DNA from 4 places in the Streptomyces sp. NPDC052012 genome. Region 3 is predicted to be linked to each of the others. Evidence: riboswitches for the same ligand, from Rfam matches in the RefSeq annotation. Region 3 holds a riboswitch; each other region holds the start of a gene.
What was found. Region 3 has a riboswitch for cyclic di-AMP ahead of AB0412_RS18290 (transglycosylase SLT domain-containing protein). Riboswitches for the same ligand answer to the same signal wherever they lie in the genome.
Positions count from the first base shown of each region.

Region 1: another riboswitch for cyclic di-AMP. It lies ahead of AB0412_RS32455 (transglycosylase family protein); the one in region 3 lies ahead of AB0412_RS18290 (transglycosylase SLT domain-containing protein).
Region 2: another riboswitch for cyclic di-AMP. It lies ahead of AB0412_RS31390 (M23 family metallopeptidase); the one in region 3 lies ahead of AB0412_RS18290 (transglycosylase SLT domain-containing protein).
Region 4: another riboswitch for cyclic di-AMP. It lies ahead of AB0412_RS04220 (C40 family peptidase); the one in region 3 lies ahead of AB0412_RS18290 (transglycosylase SLT domain-containing protein).

Region 1 is NZ_JBFAXA010000032.1:20,444-25,437, forward strand. Features, by position in the region: gene AB0412_RS32435 (Ppx/GppA phosphatase family protein) at 1-356, opposite strand, end outside; gene AB0412_RS32440 (DUF501 domain-containing protein) at 353-892, opposite strand; gene AB0412_RS32445 (septum formation initiator family protein) at 903-1,400, opposite strand; gene eno (phosphopyruvate hydratase) at 1,512-2,792, opposite strand; gene AB0412_RS32455 (transglycosylase family protein) at 3,043-3,741, opposite strand; cyclic di-AMP (ydaO/yuaA leader) riboswitch at 3,746-3,915, opposite strand; gene AB0412_RS32460 (transglycosylase family protein) at 4,121-4,994, opposite strand, start outside.
Region 2 is NZ_JBFAXA010000029.1:14,425-19,418, reverse strand. Features, by position in the region: gene AB0412_RS31400 (dihydrofolate reductase family protein) at 1-817, shown strand, start outside; tRNA gene AB0412_RS31395 (tRNA-Met) at 854-927, shown strand; cyclic di-AMP (ydaO/yuaA leader) riboswitch at 1,224-1,380, shown strand; gene AB0412_RS31390 (M23 family metallopeptidase) at 1,393-2,412, shown strand; gene AB0412_RS31385 (PrsW family intramembrane metalloprotease) at 2,533-3,837, opposite strand; gene trmB (tRNA (guanosine(46)-N7)-methyltransferase TrmB) at 3,890-4,744, opposite strand; gene lhgO (L-2-hydroxyglutarate oxidase) at 4,801-4,994, opposite strand, start outside.
Region 3 is NZ_JBFAXA010000010.1:333-5,326, forward strand. Features, by position in the region: gene AB0412_RS18285 (polyprenyl synthetase family protein) at 1-821, opposite strand, end outside; cyclic di-AMP (ydaO/yuaA leader) riboswitch at 1,331-1,505, shown strand; gene AB0412_RS18290 (transglycosylase SLT domain-containing protein) at 1,511-2,002, shown strand; gene AB0412_RS18295 (HAD family hydrolase) at 2,051-2,950, opposite strand; gene AB0412_RS18300 (GNAT family N-acetyltransferase) at 3,116-4,201, shown strand; gene AB0412_RS18305 (glycosyltransferase) at 4,245-4,994, shown strand, end outside.
Region 4 is NZ_JBFAXA010000002.1:113,518-118,511, reverse strand. Features, by position in the region: gene AB0412_RS04230 (ATP-dependent Clp protease proteolytic subunit) at 1-200, shown strand, start outside; gene AB0412_RS04225 (hypothetical protein) at 208-516, shown strand; cyclic di-AMP (ydaO/yuaA leader) riboswitch at 841-1,036, shown strand; gene AB0412_RS04220 (C40 family peptidase) at 1,040-1,513, shown strand; gene AB0412_RS04215 (ATP-binding protein) at 1,579-2,037, opposite strand; gene AB0412_RS04210 (helix-turn-helix transcriptional regulator) at 2,249-3,109, shown strand; gene AB0412_RS04205 (DUF397 domain-containing protein) at 3,119-3,343, shown strand; gene AB0412_RS04200 (8-amino-7-oxononanoate synthase) at 3,413-4,540, opposite strand; gene bioB (biotin synthase BioB) at 4,689-4,994, shown strand, end outside.

The DNA of each region.
Region 1 (4,994 bases), on a different contig from region 3:
GAGAACTCGGCCTCCTGGTCACCGGTGATGACCTCGGGCTCCACGCCCAGGATGTCCACCACGCCGCGCACGAAGTCGTCCCGGTTCTCGGCGTCGCGGGAGGCGGAGGTCGCCACGAAGCGCAGGTGCTCCGACGCCCCGTGCCTCTTGATGATCTCCGCGTACTCCCGGCACGCGGCGAAGGTCCGCTCCAGGGCCTCGGGGGCGAGCCGGCCGGTGCGGTCGACGCCCTGCCCGAGGCGCACGATCGTCATACGGCGGTCCAGGTCGACCAGTTCGCCGGTCGCCGGATCCGCGTCGGCCACCAGCAGCCGGATGGAGTTCGTGCCGCAGTCGACGGCGGCGACCCGGGTCATTCGGCGTCCTCCTTCGCCTCGTCCGCGGCCGTCACGCACGGCCCCTTGCGCCACCACTCCGGCAGCATCGCCAGGGCCTCGTCACCGAGCGGGTTGACGCCCGGCCCGGCGGCCAGCGAGTGGGCGACGAGCACGTGCAGGCACTTCACCCGGTCCGGCATGCCGCCGGCGCTGGGGAAGTTCTTCAGCTCCTCGATCTCGTCGCGGCGCCGGATGTAGTCCTCGTGCGCGGCCCGGTAGGCGGCGGCGAGCTCGGGGTCGGTGGCCAGCCGGTCCGTCATCTCCTTCATCACGCCGTTCGCCTCCAGCGTGCCGATCGCCGAGTTGGCGCGCGGGCAGGTGAGGTAGTACAGCGTCGGGAAGGGGGTGCCGTCGGGCAGCCGCGGGGCGGTCTCCACGACGTCCGGCTGTCCGCAGGGGCAGCGGTGCGCGATGGCGCGCAGCCCGCGCGGGGGCCGGCCGAGCTGCTGCTTGAAGGCCTCGACGTCCGCGTCGGTGGGCTCGGTGCGCGGGGTCGTGGGCGGGGGCGTTTCCATGCCTTACTTTCTATCGATCCGTCTGTCGATCTTCACTGGCGGCGGCGTCGGCCTTGTCGACCCCGTCCCAGACGTTCGCGTACCAGGGGCGGTCGGCGGCCTCGAGGTCGGTGCGGGACTGCTTGGCCGTGCCCGGGTCGATCACGATGTAGCCGGTCTCGCCGGGCATGACGTAGTGCAGCCGGCGGCGGATCTCCTGCTCGGCGTAGGCGTCGTCCTGCCAGCGCGCCTTGAGGTCGCGCAGCCGTTCGACGCGCTGCCGGGCCTCCTCCTGCTGCTGCTCCAGGTCGGCGATCTCGGCGCGCTGGGAGACGTACTGCCGCATGGGATAGGCGAGGGCCACGATCAGCGAGCAGACCACCAGGGCGAGCAGCGCGGCCCGGCCGGTCAGCCGGGAGCGGCGGGCCTGGCGTCTGGTCTGCGAGCGGTAGACCCGGGCCGCGGTCTGCTCACCGATCAGCCGGATCCTGGTCGCGGTGGAGAAACGGTCCCGGTCCTTCACGGCCATGTGGCTGGCGCCTCCCGTCCACGCGCGTACGTCCCCGCACACGGTACGGGACCGAGTACGGGGACGTACGTACGACGCTGCCTACTCACGGGGTTCACCCCGTGAGGGAGTTCAGCCCTTGAAGCGCGGGAAGGCGCTGCGGCCCGCGTACACCGCCGCGTCGTCGAGGATCTCCTCGATGCGCAGCAGCTGGTTGTACTTGGCGACGCGCTCGGAGCGGGCCGGGGCGCCGGTCTTGATCTGGCCGCAGTTGGTGGCGACGGCCAGGTCGGCGATGGTGACGTCCTCGGTCTCGCCGGAGCGGTGGGACATCATGCACTTGAAGCCGTTGCGCTGGGCCAGCTCGACGGCGTCCAGGGTCTCGGTCAGCGAACCGATCTGGTTCACCTTCACCAGCAGGGCGTTGGCGGCGCCCTCCTCGATGCCGCGAGCCAGGCGCTCGGGGTTGGTGACGAACAGGTCGTCGCCGACGAGCTGGACCTTGTCACCGAGCTTGGCGGTGATGGTCTTCCAGCCCTCCCAGTCGTCCTCGAACAGCGGGTCCTCGATGGAGACGAGCGGGTACGCCTCGACGAGCTCGGCGTAGTACTCGGTCATCTCGGCCGCCGAGCGCTCCTTGCCCTCGAAGACGTACACGCCGTCCTTGTAGAACTCGGACGCGGCGACGTCGAGCGCGAGGGCGATCTGCTCGCCGGGGGTGTAGCCGGCCTCCTTGATCGCCTCCAGGATGAGGTCGAGGGCCTCGCGGTTGGAGCCGAGGTTCGGGGCGAAGCCGCCCTCGTCGCCGAGGCCGGTGGCCAGACCCTTGCTCTTCAGGACCTTCTTCAGGGTGTGGTAGACCTCGGCGCCCCAGCGCAGGGCCTCGGAGAAGGACTCCGCGCCGATCGGGGCGATCATGAACTCCTGGATGTCCACGTTGGAGTCGGCGTGCGAGCCGCCGTTCAGGATGTTCATCATCGGCACCGGCAGCAGGTGCGCGTTGGGGCCGCCCAGGTAGCGGAACAGCGGCAGGTCGCTGGCCTCGGAGGCGGCGTGGGCGACGGCGAGGGAGACGCCGAGGATGGCGTTGGCGCCGAGGGAGCCCTTGTTGTCGGTGGCGTCCAGGTCGAACATGGCCTGGTCGATCAGGCGCTGCTCGGTGGCGTCGTAGCCGACCAGCTCCGGGCCGATCTGCTCGATGACGGCGAGGACGGCCTTCTCCACGCCCTTGCCGAGGTAGCGGTTCGAGTCGCCGTCGCGGAGCTCGATGGCCTCGAAGGCGCCCGTGGAGGCGCCGGACGGGACGGCGGCACGACCCGTGCTGCCGTCGTCGAGGCCGACCTCGACCTCGACCGTGGGGTTGCCTCGGGAGTCCAGGATTTCCCGGGCTACGACGACGTCGATGGACGGCACGAGCATCTCCTTCTTGGATGTGACGCGAGTGGGCAGGGCCATGGTGGCTCTGCGAGACCGAGCCTAACCGGCTCCGGGCGATCGGCCATCCGGTCGCCCATCCCATGGACAGAACCGAGCGTAAATTGTTTCCGAACGGAACAAATACGGTTTCCCAAAAAAGCCCGCCCCGGTGCGTACGGGGGAACACGCACCGGGGCGGGCGGACTGTGGGCGCGCCGCTCGCTCGCGGGCGCCGCGGGGCCGCTGCTTACTTCAGGTGCAGCTGCTGGCCCGGGTAGATGAGGTCGGCGTCCTCGACGATGTCGTCGTTCAGCTTGAACAGCTTCTCCCAGCCGCCCTTGACGCCGTGCTCCTCGGCGATGGAGCTGAGGGTGTCACCCTTGACGACCTTGTACTCGCCGTCGCCCTTCTCGACCTTCTCGCCGGTCGGGGTGGTGACGGTCTTCTTCTCGGCCTTCTTCTCGGCCTTCGGCGCCGGGCGCTCGGTGGAGCGGGACGCCTTCTGCTCGGTGGTGCGCTCGGCGGAGGTGTCGGCCTTCGGGGCCGGGGTCTCGGCGGCGGCACCGGTGTACGCGGCGTTGGACAGGTTCTTGCCGCAGACCGGCCAGGCGCCCTTGCCCTGGCCCGCGAGGACCTTCTCGGCGATCTCGATCTGCTGCGCCTTGGTGGCCTGGTCGGCGGTGGCGGCGTACTTCGTGCCGCCGTACGCGGCCCAGGTGGAGGCGGAGAACTGCAGACCGCCGTAGTAGCCGTTGCCGGTGTTGATGGACCAGTTGCCGCCCGACTCGCACTGGGCGACGGCGTCCCACTCGGAGGCGGTGGCGGCGGAGGCCGAGCCGGCCGCCATCAGCGGGGCGGCGACGGCGGCGCCGGTGACACCGGCGATGGCGATGGCGCGGGTGGCCTTGGACGGACGACGGTGCTTGCCCTTGCCGGAAAACAACATGGATGGATCCCCTCACCGACGCCTGCGAGGTGAGCTGTCGGGTTCGGGCCGGTTGAGTTGCCCGGCCACGTCCCTCACGGGACGCGGCTACACCCCGAGCCGCGATCCGGTGTCAACCACCGGAAAGGGCACTTACCTTGGGTCCCCCGCTCCTGCCTACGGCGCATGACGCGACGACTGTTCCCGTGCTGCCACTGGCAGGATTCGGCGTGGCGGCAGACGGGGCTCGCGGTGACGAGCGGTCACGACCGTAGACACGCGCTCGGCCGATTTTCAAAGACGATCAGGGCTTCTGAGACCTATCTCTCACCGCGTTTATATCGGGCATTCAGCTCGAACCGTGACGTCAACTACCGCCCGGTCCGGGCGTTTTCGCCCGTCACTTTTCGCCCGGTTCGACCCCGACCTCAAGCGTCTGACCGGGGAGGATGAGGTTCGGGTCGGCGCCGACGGTCTGCTCGTTGCCCGTGTACAGGGCGCGCCATCCACCGTCCACCTCAAGGGAGTCGGCGATGGACCAGAGACTGTCCCCCGGACGAACGACATACGAGCCGTCGGCGTCGTCCGCGGGGCGCGAGGCGTGACGGCCGGACGATTCCGCCGTACGGTCCCGCCCTTCGCCCTCCTCGGCACTGGGGCCGCGGTGGCGACCGGTGCCGGTGTCGGTCAGCGCGGAAGAGCCGTCATCCTGACCCGACTTGTCCGGTTCATCACTACCGGTGGCCTGTGAGGCGGTGAGCGAGGCGCTGGGTTCCGTCTCGACATCAGTGGACTTGTCCGACTTGGGCGATTCGCTGACCGAGGCTTCCGAGCCCTCGTTGCCTTCCGTGGCCGAGGGTGACGGCGAGGAAGAAGCCGACGATTCGCTGGAGTCGGGCATTCCGGACGAGTCCGTCGTGTCCGTCGCGTCCGGGGAGTCCGTGGGCTGCGGGGACTCGGCGGATTCCGCGGAGTCCGTGGGGGTCGGGGACGGCGAGCCCACGCCGGTGTCGACGTCCGCGGACTCGGAGCCCTGCTCCAGCCCGGCGAGCAGTCCGCATGTGCGCCAGGCTCCGACGCCCTGGTCGGCGAGGATCCGCTCGGCGACCGCTATCTGCTGGCCTCGGCTGGCCTGGTCGGCGCTGGGCGCGTAGTCCAGGCCGCCGTAGTTCTCCCAGTCGTCCTGGGTCAACTGCAGGCCGCCGTAATAGCCGTTGCCGGTGTTCTGGCTCCAGGAGCCGCCGGACTCGCACTCCGCGACCCGGTCCCAGGTC
Region 2 (4,994 bases), on a different contig from region 3:
CAAGATCCTCTACACCACGGACAAGGGCGCCGAGCGAGCCCGCGCCCAGGGCCTCGCCACCGACGTCGTCCCGCTCGGCACGGAGCTCGACTGGCGCCGTCTCCTCACCCACCTGCACGACGTGCGCGGTGTGCGGCGCCTGATGGTCGAAGGGGGCGGTGTGATCCACACCCAGCTCCTCACCCAGGGGCTCGCCGACGAACTCCAGCTGGTGCTCGCCCCGCTCCTCGTCGGCGACCCGGACGCCCCCCGCCTCTTCGGCCCCGGCTCCTACCAGGGCGGACGCCTGCGGCTGCGCGACACCCGCAGGATCGGCGACGTCGTCCTCATGCGCTACGAGCCCACCGCACCCGGCACCGGCGAGCTGCCCACCGCCGCCGACCACCACTGGCTGTCCCTCGCCTGCGAGCTGGCGGCACAGTGCCCGCCCTCACAGACGGCGTTCAGCGTGGGCGCGGTGATCGTCGCGGCCGACGGTACGGAGCTGGCCCGCGGCTGGTCCCGGGAGGGCACCGACCCCGTGGTGCACGCGGAGGAGGCCGCGCTGGCCAAGGTCGACCCCACGGATCCCCGGCTGGCGACCGCGACCGTCTACTCCAGCCTGGAACCCTGCGCCCGCCGGGCGTCCCGGCCCGCGCCCTGCGCCCGGCTGATCCTGGACGCCGGGGTCCGCCGGGTGGTCACGGCCTGGCGCGAGCCGGACACGTTCGTGCCGGGCGCCGACGGCAGCGCCGTACTCAGCGACGGCGGCGCCACGGTGCTCGTCCTGCCCGAGCACGAGGACCGCGCGAAGGCCCCGAACAGCCACCTGTTCTGACCTGCCGCGCGGATGGCGTACACTGGTGTTTACCGACGCGGGGTGGAGCAGCTCGGTAGCTCGCTGGGCTCATAACCCAGAGGTCGCAGGTTCAAATCCTGTCCCCGCTACTGAAGGCCGAGGGCCGGAATCCATGAGATTCCGGCCCTCGGTGTTTTTCCGTGTTCTCCCCCTGCCTGTCACCCCGCGTAATCACTCCGCCTCGCAGCGCATAACAACTGACACACCATCAGAAACATCGGCCTCCATGATGCGAGGTCAACTCGCCCGTTTTCGACCGCCGATGACACTTAAGTCCGCGCGAAAATCGTTAACGATCAAGAGGAACGGCTTGGAATCCGAGCCCCGCGTCTATTAACGTTCGATAACGCAGCGCGGTCGTCCCAGCCGTCACAGAAGTCGGCTCCGTGCGCACGCGCCGAATCCCGTAAGGGAACCGGGGAACCATCACTTGGGGTGAATCGGGCGTATGCCGCCGTGGAGACACGGCTCGTATACGCGCGTAGGAGACCTTCCTGCTCCGAACCCGTCAGCTAACCCGGTAGGCGGAGACGGAAGGAAAGGAGTACGCCCACGTGGCGTCCAACCGGCCTGCCCCCGAGGCCCCGTTCACCCCGAGCGACACGTTCGCCTACGGCGGCACCCGCACCGACGAGGGCCCCTTCGAGGAGTGGAACCCCACCGAGGAGTCCATCCGCCCGGTCCGCGGCCGGCATCGCGTCACCAAGCAGCGCGGCGGGGGACTCGCCCGCAGCTCCACCGTTCTCGGCGTCGGTGTCATAGCCGCCGTCGGCGCCGGCGGTATGGCCAGCGCCCAGACCGGCAAGCCGCCGGTCTCCATCTCCATGCCCGACCTCCCCAACGTGGGTTCCCTCATCTCCGACGAGGAAACCCCGAAGGGTTCCGCCACCCCGCTCAGCAACGTCGGCGTCACGAGCGCCGACACCGAGCAGGGCGCCGCCGACGCCGGTGAGGCCCTGCGCGCCCGGATCATGGCGCAGGTCGAGCAGCAGCAGGACCAGGCCGCGAGCAAGGCCGCGGCCGAGGCCGTCGCCGCCGCCGAGAAGGAGGCCGCCGAGGCCGCCGCCAAGGCGGAGCGGGAGGCCAAGGAGAAGGCCGAGGCCGCCAAGAAGAAGGCGGAGGAGGAGGCCAGGAAGAAGGCCGAGGCCGAGCGTCTCGCCGAGCTGGCCAAGCAGTACGCGCTGCCGACCTCCTCGTACACCATCACCTCGACCTTCGGTCAGGCCGGCGCCTACTGGTCCTCCGGTCAGCACACCGGCCTCGACTTCGCCGCCCCCACGGGCACGCTGATCAAGGCCGTCCACACCGGCACGATCACCTCCGCAGGCTGGGACGGCTCCTACGGCTACAAGACGGTGCTCACCCTCGAGGACGGCACCGAGATCTGGTACGCCCACCAGTCCTCGATCAGCGTCAGCGTCGGCCAGAAGGTCAACACCGGTGATGTGATCGGCCGCGTCGGCTCCACCGGCAACTCCACCGGCGCCCACCTCCACCTGGAGGTCCACCCCGACGGCTCCTCCTCGGGCATCGACCCGCTGGCCTGGCTGCGCAGCAAGGGCCTCACCCCCTGAGCCGCACGGCCGCCTGAAGCGCACCGCCACCCGAACCCCGGCAGTCCCGACGACGCCCCCCCCCGACGTCAGGGCTGCCGGTCGGCGTTCTGCGTTCTGCGTTCGGCGTTCTGCCTTCGGTCACATGCGGTACGGATTGGTGCCATAGCCATAGCCATAGCCATAGCCGTAGCCGTAGCCCGCCCATGTCGGCACCGCCACCGGAACCGGTGGCGCCGTCGCGCGGGCCGCGTACTCCAGGGCGGGCCGCGCCGCCGCGCGACGGTGCCACAGCTCCTGCAGCAGCTCCCGCTCCCGAGCGACGAAGTCCTCCCGCGCCCGTCCGAGCCGCCCCCGGTACCGCAGGAACGCGAGCGAGGTCGCGTACGCCTCGTACTCCGCGACCGCCCGCGCCGCCGCCTTCCCGCCGTGCCGCCGCGCGTACTGCCGGGCGATACGCCGGGCCCTCATCAGCCCCAGCGCGTACGGCTCCACTGGCGTCAGCCACCCGGCGATCACGTAGGCGGGCAGCTCCGCCCGTACGGTCCGCAGCTCACGCTGCCGCGTCCAGACCGCCAGCCAGGTCAGCACCCCGAACGCTGGCACCATGAACGCCGCGTACACCGCGAAGAACCCGTACTCGCCCAGCGTCGACGAGCCGTTCCACAGTGCGTGCATCCCCATCGCGAGGAGCAGCCCGGACAGCGGCAGCAGCACCCGCCGCGCCCGCTGCCGCTCGGCCGCCAGCGCGGAGATGCCGAACCCGATCCCGGTGAGCACCGTGAACAGGGGGTGCGCGAACGGGGACATGACGATGCGGACGAAGAACGTCGCCGCGGTGACCGACGCGATGCCGCTGCCGCCGGTGAGCTGGTCGGTGCCGAAGGCCGTGCCGAGATAGAGGATGTTCTCGGTGAACGCGAAGCCGGTCGCGGTGACCCCGGCTATCACCACCCCGTCGAGGATCCCGGTGAAGTCCCGTCTGCGGAACAGGAACACCAGCAGCACGGCCGCTGCCTTCGCGGACTCCTCGACGACCGGCGCTATCACGGTCGCGCCCAGGGTGTCCGCCCCTGCCGGGTCGGCGGTCGCCGTCGCTATCCATCTGGTCGCGAAGCTGTTGGCGACGATCGCTATCAGCGCCGCCGCGCAGGCGCCCCACGCGAAGGCGAAGACCAGGTTCCGCCAGGGGCCCGGCTCCACCCGGTCCAGCCAGCGGAAGGCGGCTATGAGCAGCGGCACCGGCAGCACCGCGAGGCCCAGCCCGACGAGGAAGCCCTCGGTGCCGGTCTGCTCACGGACCAGGGCGAGGATGACGAGCCCGGACAGGGCGAGGAGCGCGCTCAGTGCTCCGTAGCGCACCCAGGTCCGCTGCCACCAGTGCACGGGCCGCACCGCGCCACCGGCGGGACGACTGACGTGCGTCGGATACGGGGAGGTGGCCACGCATTGACCCTAACGAGGCAGGGGCGCCGCCCGCAGGACCGCGAGTTGCGGGTCAGGCGCCGGTGGGGGGCTGGTCTTCGTGCTGTACGCGACGGAAAAGCAGGTCGTTCACGAGATGACCCTTCTCCAGTCCCTGCCCCTCGAAACGGGTCAGCGGCCGGAACTCGGGGCGCGGTGCGAATCCGCCGTCCACCTGCGTGTTCTCGAAAGCGGGATGCGCGGTCAGCACCTCGAGCATCTGCTCGGCGTAGGGCTCCCAGTCGGTGGCGCAGTGCACCACGGCGCCCGGCCTGAGGCGGGTCGCGGCCAGGGACAGGAACGCGGGCTGGATCAGCCGCCGCTTGTGGTGCCGCTTCTTCGGCCAGGGGTCGGGGAAGTAGACGCGCAGCCCGTCGAGGCTGTCCGGGGCGAGCATCTCCCGCAGCAGGATGATCGCGTCGCCGTTGCCCACGCGGACGTTGCTCAGGCCCAGCTGGTCGGCGAGGTTGAGCAGGTTGCCCTGGCCGGGGGTGTGGACGTCCACGGCGAGGATGTTGGTGGCCGGGTCGGCGGCGGCCATCTGCGCGGTGGCCTCGCCCATGCCGAAGCCGATCTCCAGGACGACCGGGTTGTGGTTGCCGAAGAACTCGGCCAGATCCAGTACCCGCCGGCCGTCGATGTCGAAGCCCCACTGGGGCCACAGCCGCTGCAACGCGTCCGCCTGCCCGGCGGTCACCCGGCTCCGGCGCGGCTGGAAACTCCGGATCCGCCGCTCGAAGTGCGACCCGGCGGGATCGGCCTTGGGGCCGTCCGGGAAGCGCGGCTCACCCTTGGCCCGGGTACGGCGGACCGACACCCCGGGGGTGTGCGGCGAGAGGTGATCGGGGGCGGACCGGGGCGCTTCGGGGGTGTTCACGGAGTCAGACACAGTGCTGTCGATTTTACGGGGGAGCAGCCGGCCCCCGGCCGTGCTGTGGACCACGCTCACCGCCCCAGCGCGGCCAGGGCCCGCCGGGCGACCTCCCGGCCGATCGGCAGCGAGGCCGTCGCCGCAGGTGAGGGCGCGTTCAGCACATGGACGGCCCGGGGCGTCTCCTGGATCAGGAAGTCGTCCACGAGGGTGCCGTCCCGCAGCACGGCCTGCGCGCGCACGCCGGCCGCCGTGGGGACGAGGTCCT
Region 3 (4,994 bases):
TCGGAGTCGAGGAGCTCGCACAGCGCCACATCCTCCGCCAGCCCCAGCCGAGCCGCCCGCTCCCGCAGCCGCAGCACCGGCAGCGTGGCGATCCCCTCACGCAGATCCGTACCCGGCGTCTTCCCCGACTCGTGCGAGTCCGACGCGATGTCCAGCACATCGTCGGCCAGCTGGAACGCGACCCCCAGCCGCTCGCCGTACTGCGTCAGCACGTCCACCACGGTCTCGTCGGCGCCCGACATCATCGCCCCGAACCGGCACGACACCGCCACCAGCGACCCGGTCTTGCCCCCGAGCACATCCAGGTAGTGATCGACAGGATCCCGCCCGTCCTGCGGCCCCGCCGTCTCCAGGATCTGCCCGGTCACCAGCCGCTCGAACGCCTCCGCCTGCACCCGCACCGCCTCCGGCCCGAGATCGGCCAGGATGTGCGACGCCCGCGCGAACAGGAAATCGCCGGTGAGCACCGCGACGGAGTTGCCCCACCGCGTGTTCGCGCTGGCGACCCCGCGCCGCACCGCGGCCTCGTCCATCACGTCGTCGTGGTACAGCGTGGCGAGGTGGGTCAGCTCCACCACCACCGCCGACGGCACGACCCCCGGCGCATACGGGTCACCGAACTGCGCGGCGAGCATCACGAGCAGGGGCCGGAATCGCTTCCCCCCGGCCCGCACCAGATGCTGCGCGGCCTCCGTGATGAAGGGCACCTCGCTCTTGGTGGCCTCGAGCAGCCCCTCCTCGACAGCCGTCAATCCGGCCTGGACATCGGCTTCCAGAGCCTGGTCCCGCACGCTCAGCCCGAACGGCCCGACGACGGTCACGAGGGGGTCTCCTGTCTGCTGGTGTCCACTGCCGATTACACGGTTTGTCGATAGGTCGCTGCCACCACTCAAGTCAGCGTATCCGGTCACGTTTCGATCACCACCAGCGCCCGGTGTTACCAGCCGGGCGATATCGGATCACAACCGCAGCACTCCTGATCGTTTGATCACAACAGCCCACACCTCGCCATAGGCACCATCCTGCCCGCCCAGGTGCCCGATTTGCCGCAATTACCAGGCGAATTCCCGTTGGCGATAAATGCTCCCGCCCTCCGCCTCCCGTGAAGTGGGTCACGCACGCCCACCTGCCCCCACAGCCCGCCCATAGACGCGTACCCCCTTCTCCCGCAACACAGTTGACCCTTAACACCCGCAAAGGATCAAGCACCCAAAACACCCCACCGCAAGATCAAACGACCTCATCTGTGATGACCGCACTTGTTCCCGACATGTGCTCTCGCATACGTTCCCGGCCTGCCGGGCGGACGCCGAATCCTGCCGCCGCCCGCACCACCCAGTCGACGACTCACTCACGCACGGCAGGAGCGGGGGACCCAGGTAAGTCGCCGCGCCGGACCACCGTCCGGAACGGCTCGGGGTGAAGCCATGCCCGAAGGGGCACGGCCGGGCACTCTCCCAGCCCGAACCCGACAGCTCACCTCGCAGGCGTAGGAGAGGAAACAACGAACATGCCTGCATCCGGTCAGCACCGCCGCTCCGGCGGCCGCCGCCTCGCCCGCACTCTCGCCGTCGCCGGCACCGGCGTCGCCGTGGTCGCCCTCCCGCTCATCGGCGCCACCAGCGCCTCCGCGGCCACCACGACCTCCACCACGACGGCCACGACCGCCGCGACGACGTACCCGGACAACCTCGACGGCTGGATCCGCGAGTCGCTGGCCGTCATGGCCCAGCACGGCATCCCGGGCAGCTACGAGGGCATCCACCGCAACATCATGCGCGAGTCCTCCGGCAACCCGGCCGCCATCAACCTGTGGGACTCCAACGCCGCCAAGGGCACCCCGTCCAAGGGCCTGCTGCAGGTCATCGACCCGACCTTCGCCGCATACCACGTGCCGGGCACCGCCTTCGACCCGTTCGACCCGGTCGCGAACATCACGGCGGCCTGCAACTACGCCGCCGACCGCTACGGCTCGATCGACAACGTCTTCGGCGCGTACTGAGCCGTACTGAGCCGTACGGGGTCACAAGAGGCGGCTTTGGGGAGCCGCTCACTGAGACGACAGAAGCGTCCTCTCGGCGGACGAGGACGCGAAACCGGGAACACACTGGGCCGGCACGTGTTGGGGCACGTGCCGCCCGGCCTCCGGGAACAGACGCTCGAGGACGACGGCCACGCCGTCGTCCTCGTTCGTCGTGGTGACCTCGTCGGCCACCGCCTTGAGCTCGGGATGGGCGTTGGCCATGGCGACCCCGCGGGCCGCCCAGTCGAACATGGGGATGTCGTTGGGCATGTCACCGAACGCGAGGGTCCGCTCGGGGCCCAGCCCCAGATGCTCGGCCGCCAGCGCCAGCCCTGTCGCCTTCGTCACACCGCACGGCTGGAGTTCCACGGTCCCGGGCCCCGACATGGTCACCGTGGCGAGCGAGCCGACCACCGAGCGCGCCGTCGCCGCCAACTCGTCGTCGGTCAGCCGGGAGTGGCGCAGCAGCACCTTGCTGATCGGGCGGTCCCACAGATCGCCGCGCCGTTCGACCCGCACGGCGGGCAGCGTGGGGTGCGGCATCAGATAGCCCGGCTCGATCAGCGTCAGCCCGTCGACCCCGTCCTGGTCGACCGCCGCGTAGACCTCCCCCACCTCGGCCTCGATCTTGCCCAGCGCGGTCTCCGCCAGTTCCCGGTCCAGGGTCACGGACCACAGCAGCCGGTCCGCGCCCGCGTCGTACACCTGCGCGCCCTGCCCGCACACCGCGAGCCCGGTGCAGCCGAGGTCCTCCAGGAGGGGCCGCACCCGGGGAGCCGGGCGGCCCGTCACCACGAGGTGCTGGGCACCGGCCTGCGCCACCCGCGCGAGCGCGGCGAGGGACCGGTCGGACAGGGTGTCGTCGCCGCGCAGCAGCGTCCCGTCCAGGTCGGTGGCGATGAGTGAATATGCGGTGGGTGCGGCCATGATCAGAGAATACGGACAACACGCCGGTCCTTCTCACCACCGTCCGGTACGCCCCCGACCCCCGCTTGTGCACCGGTTGGCAACAACATGGTCCGCTACCTACCGTCCATGCCCTCTCGGGCGGTACCTTCCAAGTGTCCAGGGGGGACTTGATCGGGGGGTCAGGTGAGCAGTGGACGTGTGCGCGTACTGAGGCCGGAGGATCTCGGCCAGGGGGAACGGGAGCGCTGGCGGGAACTGCGCGCCGCCGCGGACGTACCGCGCAGCCCTTTCATGGAGCCGGAGTTCACCACCGCCGTGGGCCGGGTACGACCGCGGGCCCGGGTCGCCGTGCTGTACGAGGGGACGGAACCGGCCGGTTTCCTGCCCTACGAGCGGGGTGCGCTCGGGCAGGGGCGGGCCATCGGGCTGGGAGTGTCGGACTGCCAGGGCGCCGTCCTGCGCCCGGGTCTGGCCTGGGACACCGGTGAACTGCTGCGGGCCTGCTCGGTGTCGAGCTTCGCCTTCGACAACCTGGAGGCCGACCAGCGGCTGTTCGTGCCGTACGCGGCCGAGGAGCACGCCGCCTTCGTCATCGACGTGGAGAAGGGCTACGAGACCTACGAGTCGGTGCTGCGCACCCAGTCGCCGAAGTTCCTGAAGACCACGCTGGCCAAGGAGCGCAGGCTGGGCCGCCAGGTGGGGCCCGTACGGTTCGTGTTCGACGAGCGGGACCCGGCGGCGCTGCGCACCCTCATGGAGTGGAAGTCGGCGCAGTACCGCAGGACCGGGCGCCGCGACCGGTTCGCGCAGGACTGGATCACCCGGCTGGTCGGCCGCCTCGCCGAGACCCGGGCCCCGCAGTGCACCGGCACGCTGTCGGTCCTGTACGCCGACGGCCGTCCCGTCGCCGCCCACTTCGGGCTGCGCTCTTCGTCCGTCCTGGCCTGCTGGTTCCCGGCGTACGACCCGGATTTCGCGAAGTTCTCGCCGGGTCTGGTGCTGCATCTGCGGATGGCCGAGGCGGCGGCCGCCGAGGGCATCGGCCTGCTCGACATGGGGCGTGGTCCCGCCGAGTACAAGGACTCGCTGAAGACCGGCGAACTCGCCGTCTACGAGGGGGCGGCGACGCGTCCCGGGGCGGGCGCCGCACTGCACTGGCTGAGCCGCGAGCCCGTGCGCCGCGCACACGCGTTCGTCCGCGCCCGCCCGCGGCTCGCGTCGCTGGCGTCGCGGACCTTGCGGGGCGCGGGGCGACTGCGCCGGTCGTGAGGGTGATGAACGGTCCACGAGGGTCGTGAGGAGGGGGAAGGCCATGTCGCGTGCAGCACGTACGCAGGAGGAGATACGGCGGTTCCTGGCCATCGGGGCGGTGCAGGTCGCCGAGCTGGATCTGAACGGCGCGGAGGCGACGCTGAGACCCGGTCCGGGCAGCCCGCCGGTGACCCATGGCGAGGTGTTCGTGCTGGTCAGAAGGGCGGGTGTGCCGGTCGGGACGTTCCTGGGGCGGGTGCCGGAGGGGGCGGATCCGCGGACGGTGCTGGCGGGACCGGCTCGGGAGGTGCTCGCGGGGGACGCCGGCCCGGCCGGTCCCGTCACGTCACCGCCGTCCGCCTCGGTCGTCTCACCGCCGTCCGCCTCGGTCGTCGTCGCGACCCGGGAGCGGGCCGGGCAGCTGGCCCGCGCGCTCGACTCGCTGCTCGCCCAGGACCACCCGCGCTTCGACATCGTCGTGGTCGACAACGCGCCCGTGACCGACGCGACGAAGGAGTTGGTGCACCGGAAGTACGGGGAGCGCGTGCGCTATGTGCGCGAGCCGGTCCCCGGGCTCGCCGTCGCCCACAACACCGGCCTGGCGGAGGCCGGTGGCGAGGTGATCGCGTTCACCGACGACGACGTGATCGCCGATCCCCGCTGGCTCACCGAACTGACCGCCCCCTTCACCGCCGACCCGCGCCTCGGCTGCACCACCGGCCTGATCCTGCCCGCCCGGCTGCGCACCCCGGCCCAGGTCCTGCTGGAGAGCCACGGCGGCTTCGCGAAGGGCTTCACGCCGACGACGTAC
Region 4 (4,994 bases), on a different contig from region 3:
TCCAGGCCGAGGAACTGACGCGGATTCGGGCCCGGATGGAGGAGATCCTGGTCCGGCACACGGGACGCGGCGCGGAGCAGGTCCGCTCCGACACCGAGCGGGACACCGTGCTGGACGCGCAGGCGGCGGTGGACTACGGCCTCGCGGACCGGATCGTGCCCAGCCGCAAGGGCGCACGCCCGGTCCCCGGCACGAAGTGAGCCGCCGATGCTGCCACCCGAACTCCCCCCGCTGCCCGCGCTGACGCGTGCCGAGGCCGAGTTGATCGACCGTTACCTCGAAGTCGTCGACCTGATCGGCCGGATCAATCCGGCCCACGACGGCGACACCTACCGCGGTCTGCGCGCCGCGCAGGCGTTGGTCGGCAAGGCGGTCGCGCTGCGCGACGCGCTGGCGCTGATGCACCGGCGCGGCGAGACCGAACTGCACGCCGCCACACTGGCCCGTGCGCTGCGGGTGCTGGACGGCGAACGCCGCACGGCCCGGGTCATGTTGCCCCCGATCTCCGCGGGTTGAGGCCCCCGACGAAACTGCGCGACCGACCGGAGTTGAAACGGACCAAACGGCGTACCCCCATCCGGCGTAGAAAAACCGACTTTTTTCGGGGTGCCGAGGTTGCGCATCGCACGCAAGCGGAGGCCGGAATGGAGTATTCCGCCGCTGGTCGGGGGCCCGCCGACACCCCGGCCAGCGGCTCGAACACAGGCGTGTCCACCCGAACGGGTGAGTGGTGAGTAACAACACAAATCCCCGGTTCCGTTGGGAAATCGGGCGGGCCATGAGCCAAGATCCGTGACTGACGACAAGACCCCGCCGCCGCGGCGGGGCGATCCGGGCGGACGCCGAGTCCTGCCGCCGCCCGGATGACCGGTCGACAGGAAGTGGATCGGCAGGAGTGGAGGACCCAAGCACGACGGGTCGCCGGAACCTCGACGTTCCGAGCAGCCCTTGGGGTGAAGCCGCACCCGTGCGGCCGGGCCACTTCGCCAGCCCGAATCCGACAGGTCATCCTTCACAGGCGGCTGACGAAGGGTTGCGCATGACTGCGCTCAATCGTGTCCCGTCTCTGATGGCCCGCGCCGGTACGGCCTCGGCCCTCACCCTCGCCGCCGTGGGCGGCTCGATCGTGATCCCCGGCGCCGCATCGGAGGCGTCCGCCGCGAGCCTCGGCACCAAGGCCTTGAAGATCGCGGCGTCAAAGAAGGGGTCACCTTACCAATGGGGTGCCACCGGACCTTATCGATTCGACTGCTCCGGACTCACCCTGTATTCCTTCAAGAAGGCCGGCAAGAAGCTGCCGCGCACCGCTGCCCAGCAGTACAACCGGACACGCCACATCTCCGCCTCCAACCGCAGGGCAGGGGACCTGGTGTTCTTCCACTCGGGCCGGAGCATCTACCACGTCGGCATCTACGCGGGTAAGGGCAAGATCTGGCACGCCCCCAAGACCGGGGACGTCGTACGCCTGCAGAAGATCTGGACCCGCAGCGTCTGGTACGGCCGGGTCAAGTGACCCGAAGGGGGCGGCGACGCGTCGGACGCGTCGCCGCCCCGTCCTGCCGCTTCTCCTCATGACCTTCAGGGCTCCGGCTGTCCCGCCGCCGTGACCGGTTCGACCGGGGCGGTCCATGGGAGTTCCACGGAGATGGTCTTGCCGCCCTCCCTCGTGCGGCGGACTCTCAGTCTGCCGCCGCATTCCGCGGTCAGCCAGCGGATGATGACCAGGCCGCGGCCGTTGTCCTGCTGAACCGCGGCCGGCAGCCGCTTGGGGAACCGCGGGTGGCTGTCCGTCACACCGATCCGCAGTCGTTCGTCCCGGTCGAGGACGAGGTCCACCGTGAAGGTCGGCGACTGACCGAACGTGTGCTGCACGGCGTTGGTGGCCAGTTCGGAGACGATCAGCCGGACGGTGTCCGACACTTCCGTGTCCTCGGGCATGCCCCACTCCGCCAGCGTGCCCACCACATGGGCCCGGGCCGCGGAGACCGAGGCGGGATCGCTCGGCAGAGTGACGGATGCTTCCAGGTGGTCTGCCATGGCGACGTCGTCCCTTTCCACGGGACCGCAGTCCGACACGGAGCGGATGGTTCGAGTACGGTCCCGCACTGGTGCTTCGTCGCCAGAGTGCCATCACCGCACGGCGCAGGGCAGCGATCCACCAAGATATGCATATATCTGTCGCTCAAAGCGGTGAACTCTACGACGCGAGACCGTATTTGGGCGGCTCGGAAGGAGTAAGGAGAAGCCCATGCAGCACGGTCCCGCGGTGCGCCGCCGCAAACTGGGCGCCGAACTGCGCGCGCTGCGCACCTCGGCGGGGCTCACCAGCGGCGAGGCGGCCCGGCTGGTGGGCTGGCACCAGTCCAAGGTGAGCCGCATCGAGACCGGCACGAGCGGGGTGAAACCGGCCGACGTACGGTTACTGCTCGACACCTACGGCGTGTCCGATCCGCAGTTGCGCCAGCTGCTGCTGGTGCTGGCCGGCTCCGACGACGGCGGTGGCCGGCACCACTGGTGGCACGCGTACCGCGGTGTACTGCCGCCGACGTACCGGGACTTCATCAGCCTGGAGTCCCAGGCGAGTGCCATGCGCACGCTGGAGACCACGGTGGTCCCCGGACTGCTGCAGACGCCCGAGTACGCGCGGGCGGTCACCGCGGCGGCTCTGGAAGGGGCTTCGGAGGAACGGCTGGACGCCCTGGTGGAGGTGCGGCTGGCCCGGCAGGACGTGCTGCGCGCCGATCCTCCGCTGGAGCTGAGCGCCGTCCTGGACGAGGCGGTGCTGCGCCGGGAGGTGGGCGGTCCCGGAGTGATGGCCCGTCAGCTGGAGCGGCTGATGGAGGCGGCGCGGCTTCCCCATGTCCGGTTGCAGGTGCTGCCGTTCTCGGCCGGGGCGCACATCGGCGTCACCGGCCCTTTCGTCATCTTCTCCTTTTCGCGCACTTCTGATCTGGACGTGGTTGTTCTCGACCACTTGACGAGTAGCCTCTATCTCGAGCGGAAAGAAGACCTCAGGGCGTACACGGAGGCCTTCAACGCCCTTTCGATCCACGCCCTTTCGCCCGAGGACTCGTTGGATTTCATCGCCGGGACAGCTGCCGGCGTGTAAGGAGGCATGATGCCTGCACCGCCTCGGACCCTTTCCTCCAGCACCCGACTGCACGGAGTGCGGTGGCTGCGCAGCAGCTACAGCACGGGCGCGAACAACTGCGTCGAGACGGCCCGGCCGGTCACCGGCCCCATGGCCGGACTGCTCGCCGTGCGCGACTCCAAGGACCCGGCCGGCCCGGCGCTGCTCTTCTCCTCCCGGAGCTGGGCACGATTCGTCGCGGCGGTCCGCTGATCCGGAACCGGTGACCGGAGCCCACCGGTCGATCCGTCATCGAGCGACGCACGGCCGTGCCACGCCGACTCACGGTCGCGTCTCGCCGATCACCTGTACAGCGCGTTCGATCTCCGCCCCGGAGAGGTCGGCGCGGGCGGTCAGTCTGAGCCGTGAGATGCCGTCGGGCACGGAAGGAGGACGGAAACAGCCCACGGACAGACCGGCCGCCCGGCAGTCGGCCGCCCACTGTACGGCCTGCTCCGGGGACGGGGCGCGCACCGAGACGACCGCGGCGTCCGGGCGTACCGCCTCCAGACCCGCGGCCGTCAGCCGGGTGTGCATCTCCCGTGCCACCGCTCCCGCCCGCGCCGCCCGTTCGGGTTCGCGGCGCAGCAGGGTCAGCGCCGCCAGGGCCGCGCCCGCCGCCGCGGGGGCCAGTCCCGTGTCGAAGATGAACGTCCGTGCCGCGTTGACCAGATGCTCGATCACCCGGGCCGGGCCGAGCACGGCTCCGCCCTGGCTGCCCAGCGACTTGGACAGCGTCACGGTCACCACCACGTCGTCCGCGCCCGCGAGCCCCGCCGCGTACGGGGCGCCGCGCCCGCCGTCTCCGAGCACGCCCAGACCGTGGGCGTCGTCGACCACCAGTCCCGCGCCGTACTCACGGCACACCGCCGCCAGACCGGCGAGCGGAGCCGCGTCGCCGTCCACCGAGAAGACCGTGTCCGACACCGCGATCGCCGGACCGTCGTGCCCGGACAGGGCCTTGCGCACGGCCTCCGGGTCGGCGTGCGCCGCGACCTGCGTGGTGCCCCGGGCCAGCCGGCAGCCGTCGATCAGCGAGGCGTGGTTGCCCGCGTCGGAGACGATCAGGGAGCCGTGCGGGGCCAGCGCGGTGACCGCGGCGAGATTGGCGGCGTAACCGGAGGAGAAGACCAGGGCCGCCTCGAAGCCGCAGAAGCCGGCCAGCTCGCGTTCCAGCTCCGCGTGGAGCTCGGTGGTGCCGGTGACGAGCCGGGAGCCGGTCGCGCCCCCGCCCCAGGTCCGCGCGGCACGCGCCGCGCCCTCGACGACCTCGGGGTGGCGGGCCAGACCCAGGTAGTCGTTGCTCGCCAGATCGAGGAGCGGCGCGCCGGCGGCGCGTGGACGCAGCGTCCGCACGAGTCCGGCGCGGCGGCGCGCCTGCGCCTGCTCGTCGATCCAGCCGAACGCCATGGGTCCTCCGGGGGCTTTTGTAGGCAGTGCACAGACACTAGCGGGCCGCCGGACGGGGCACGGTGTGGCAATACCCACACCGCCGAGCGGCTCTGTTGTACGAACTCTCCTTGGCCCCGGGGGGCCGAGTAGGACAGGATCGGCTCTCATGGACCTGCTGAACACGCTGGTGGACAAGGGGCTTCGGCGCGAGACGCCGACCCGCGAGGAAGCGCTGGCCGTCCTGAGGACGTCCGACGACGAGCTGCTCGATGTGGTGGCCGCGGCCGGGAAGGTGCGCAGGCACTGGTTCGGCCGGCGGGTGAAACTGAACTATCTCGTCAACCTCAAGTCCGGCCTGTGTCCCGAGGACTGCTCCTACTGTTCCCAGCGGCTCGGCTCGAAGGCCGGCATCCTGAAGTACACCTGGCTCAAGCCGGACGAGGCGTCGAAGGCGGCGGCCGCCGGTCTCGCG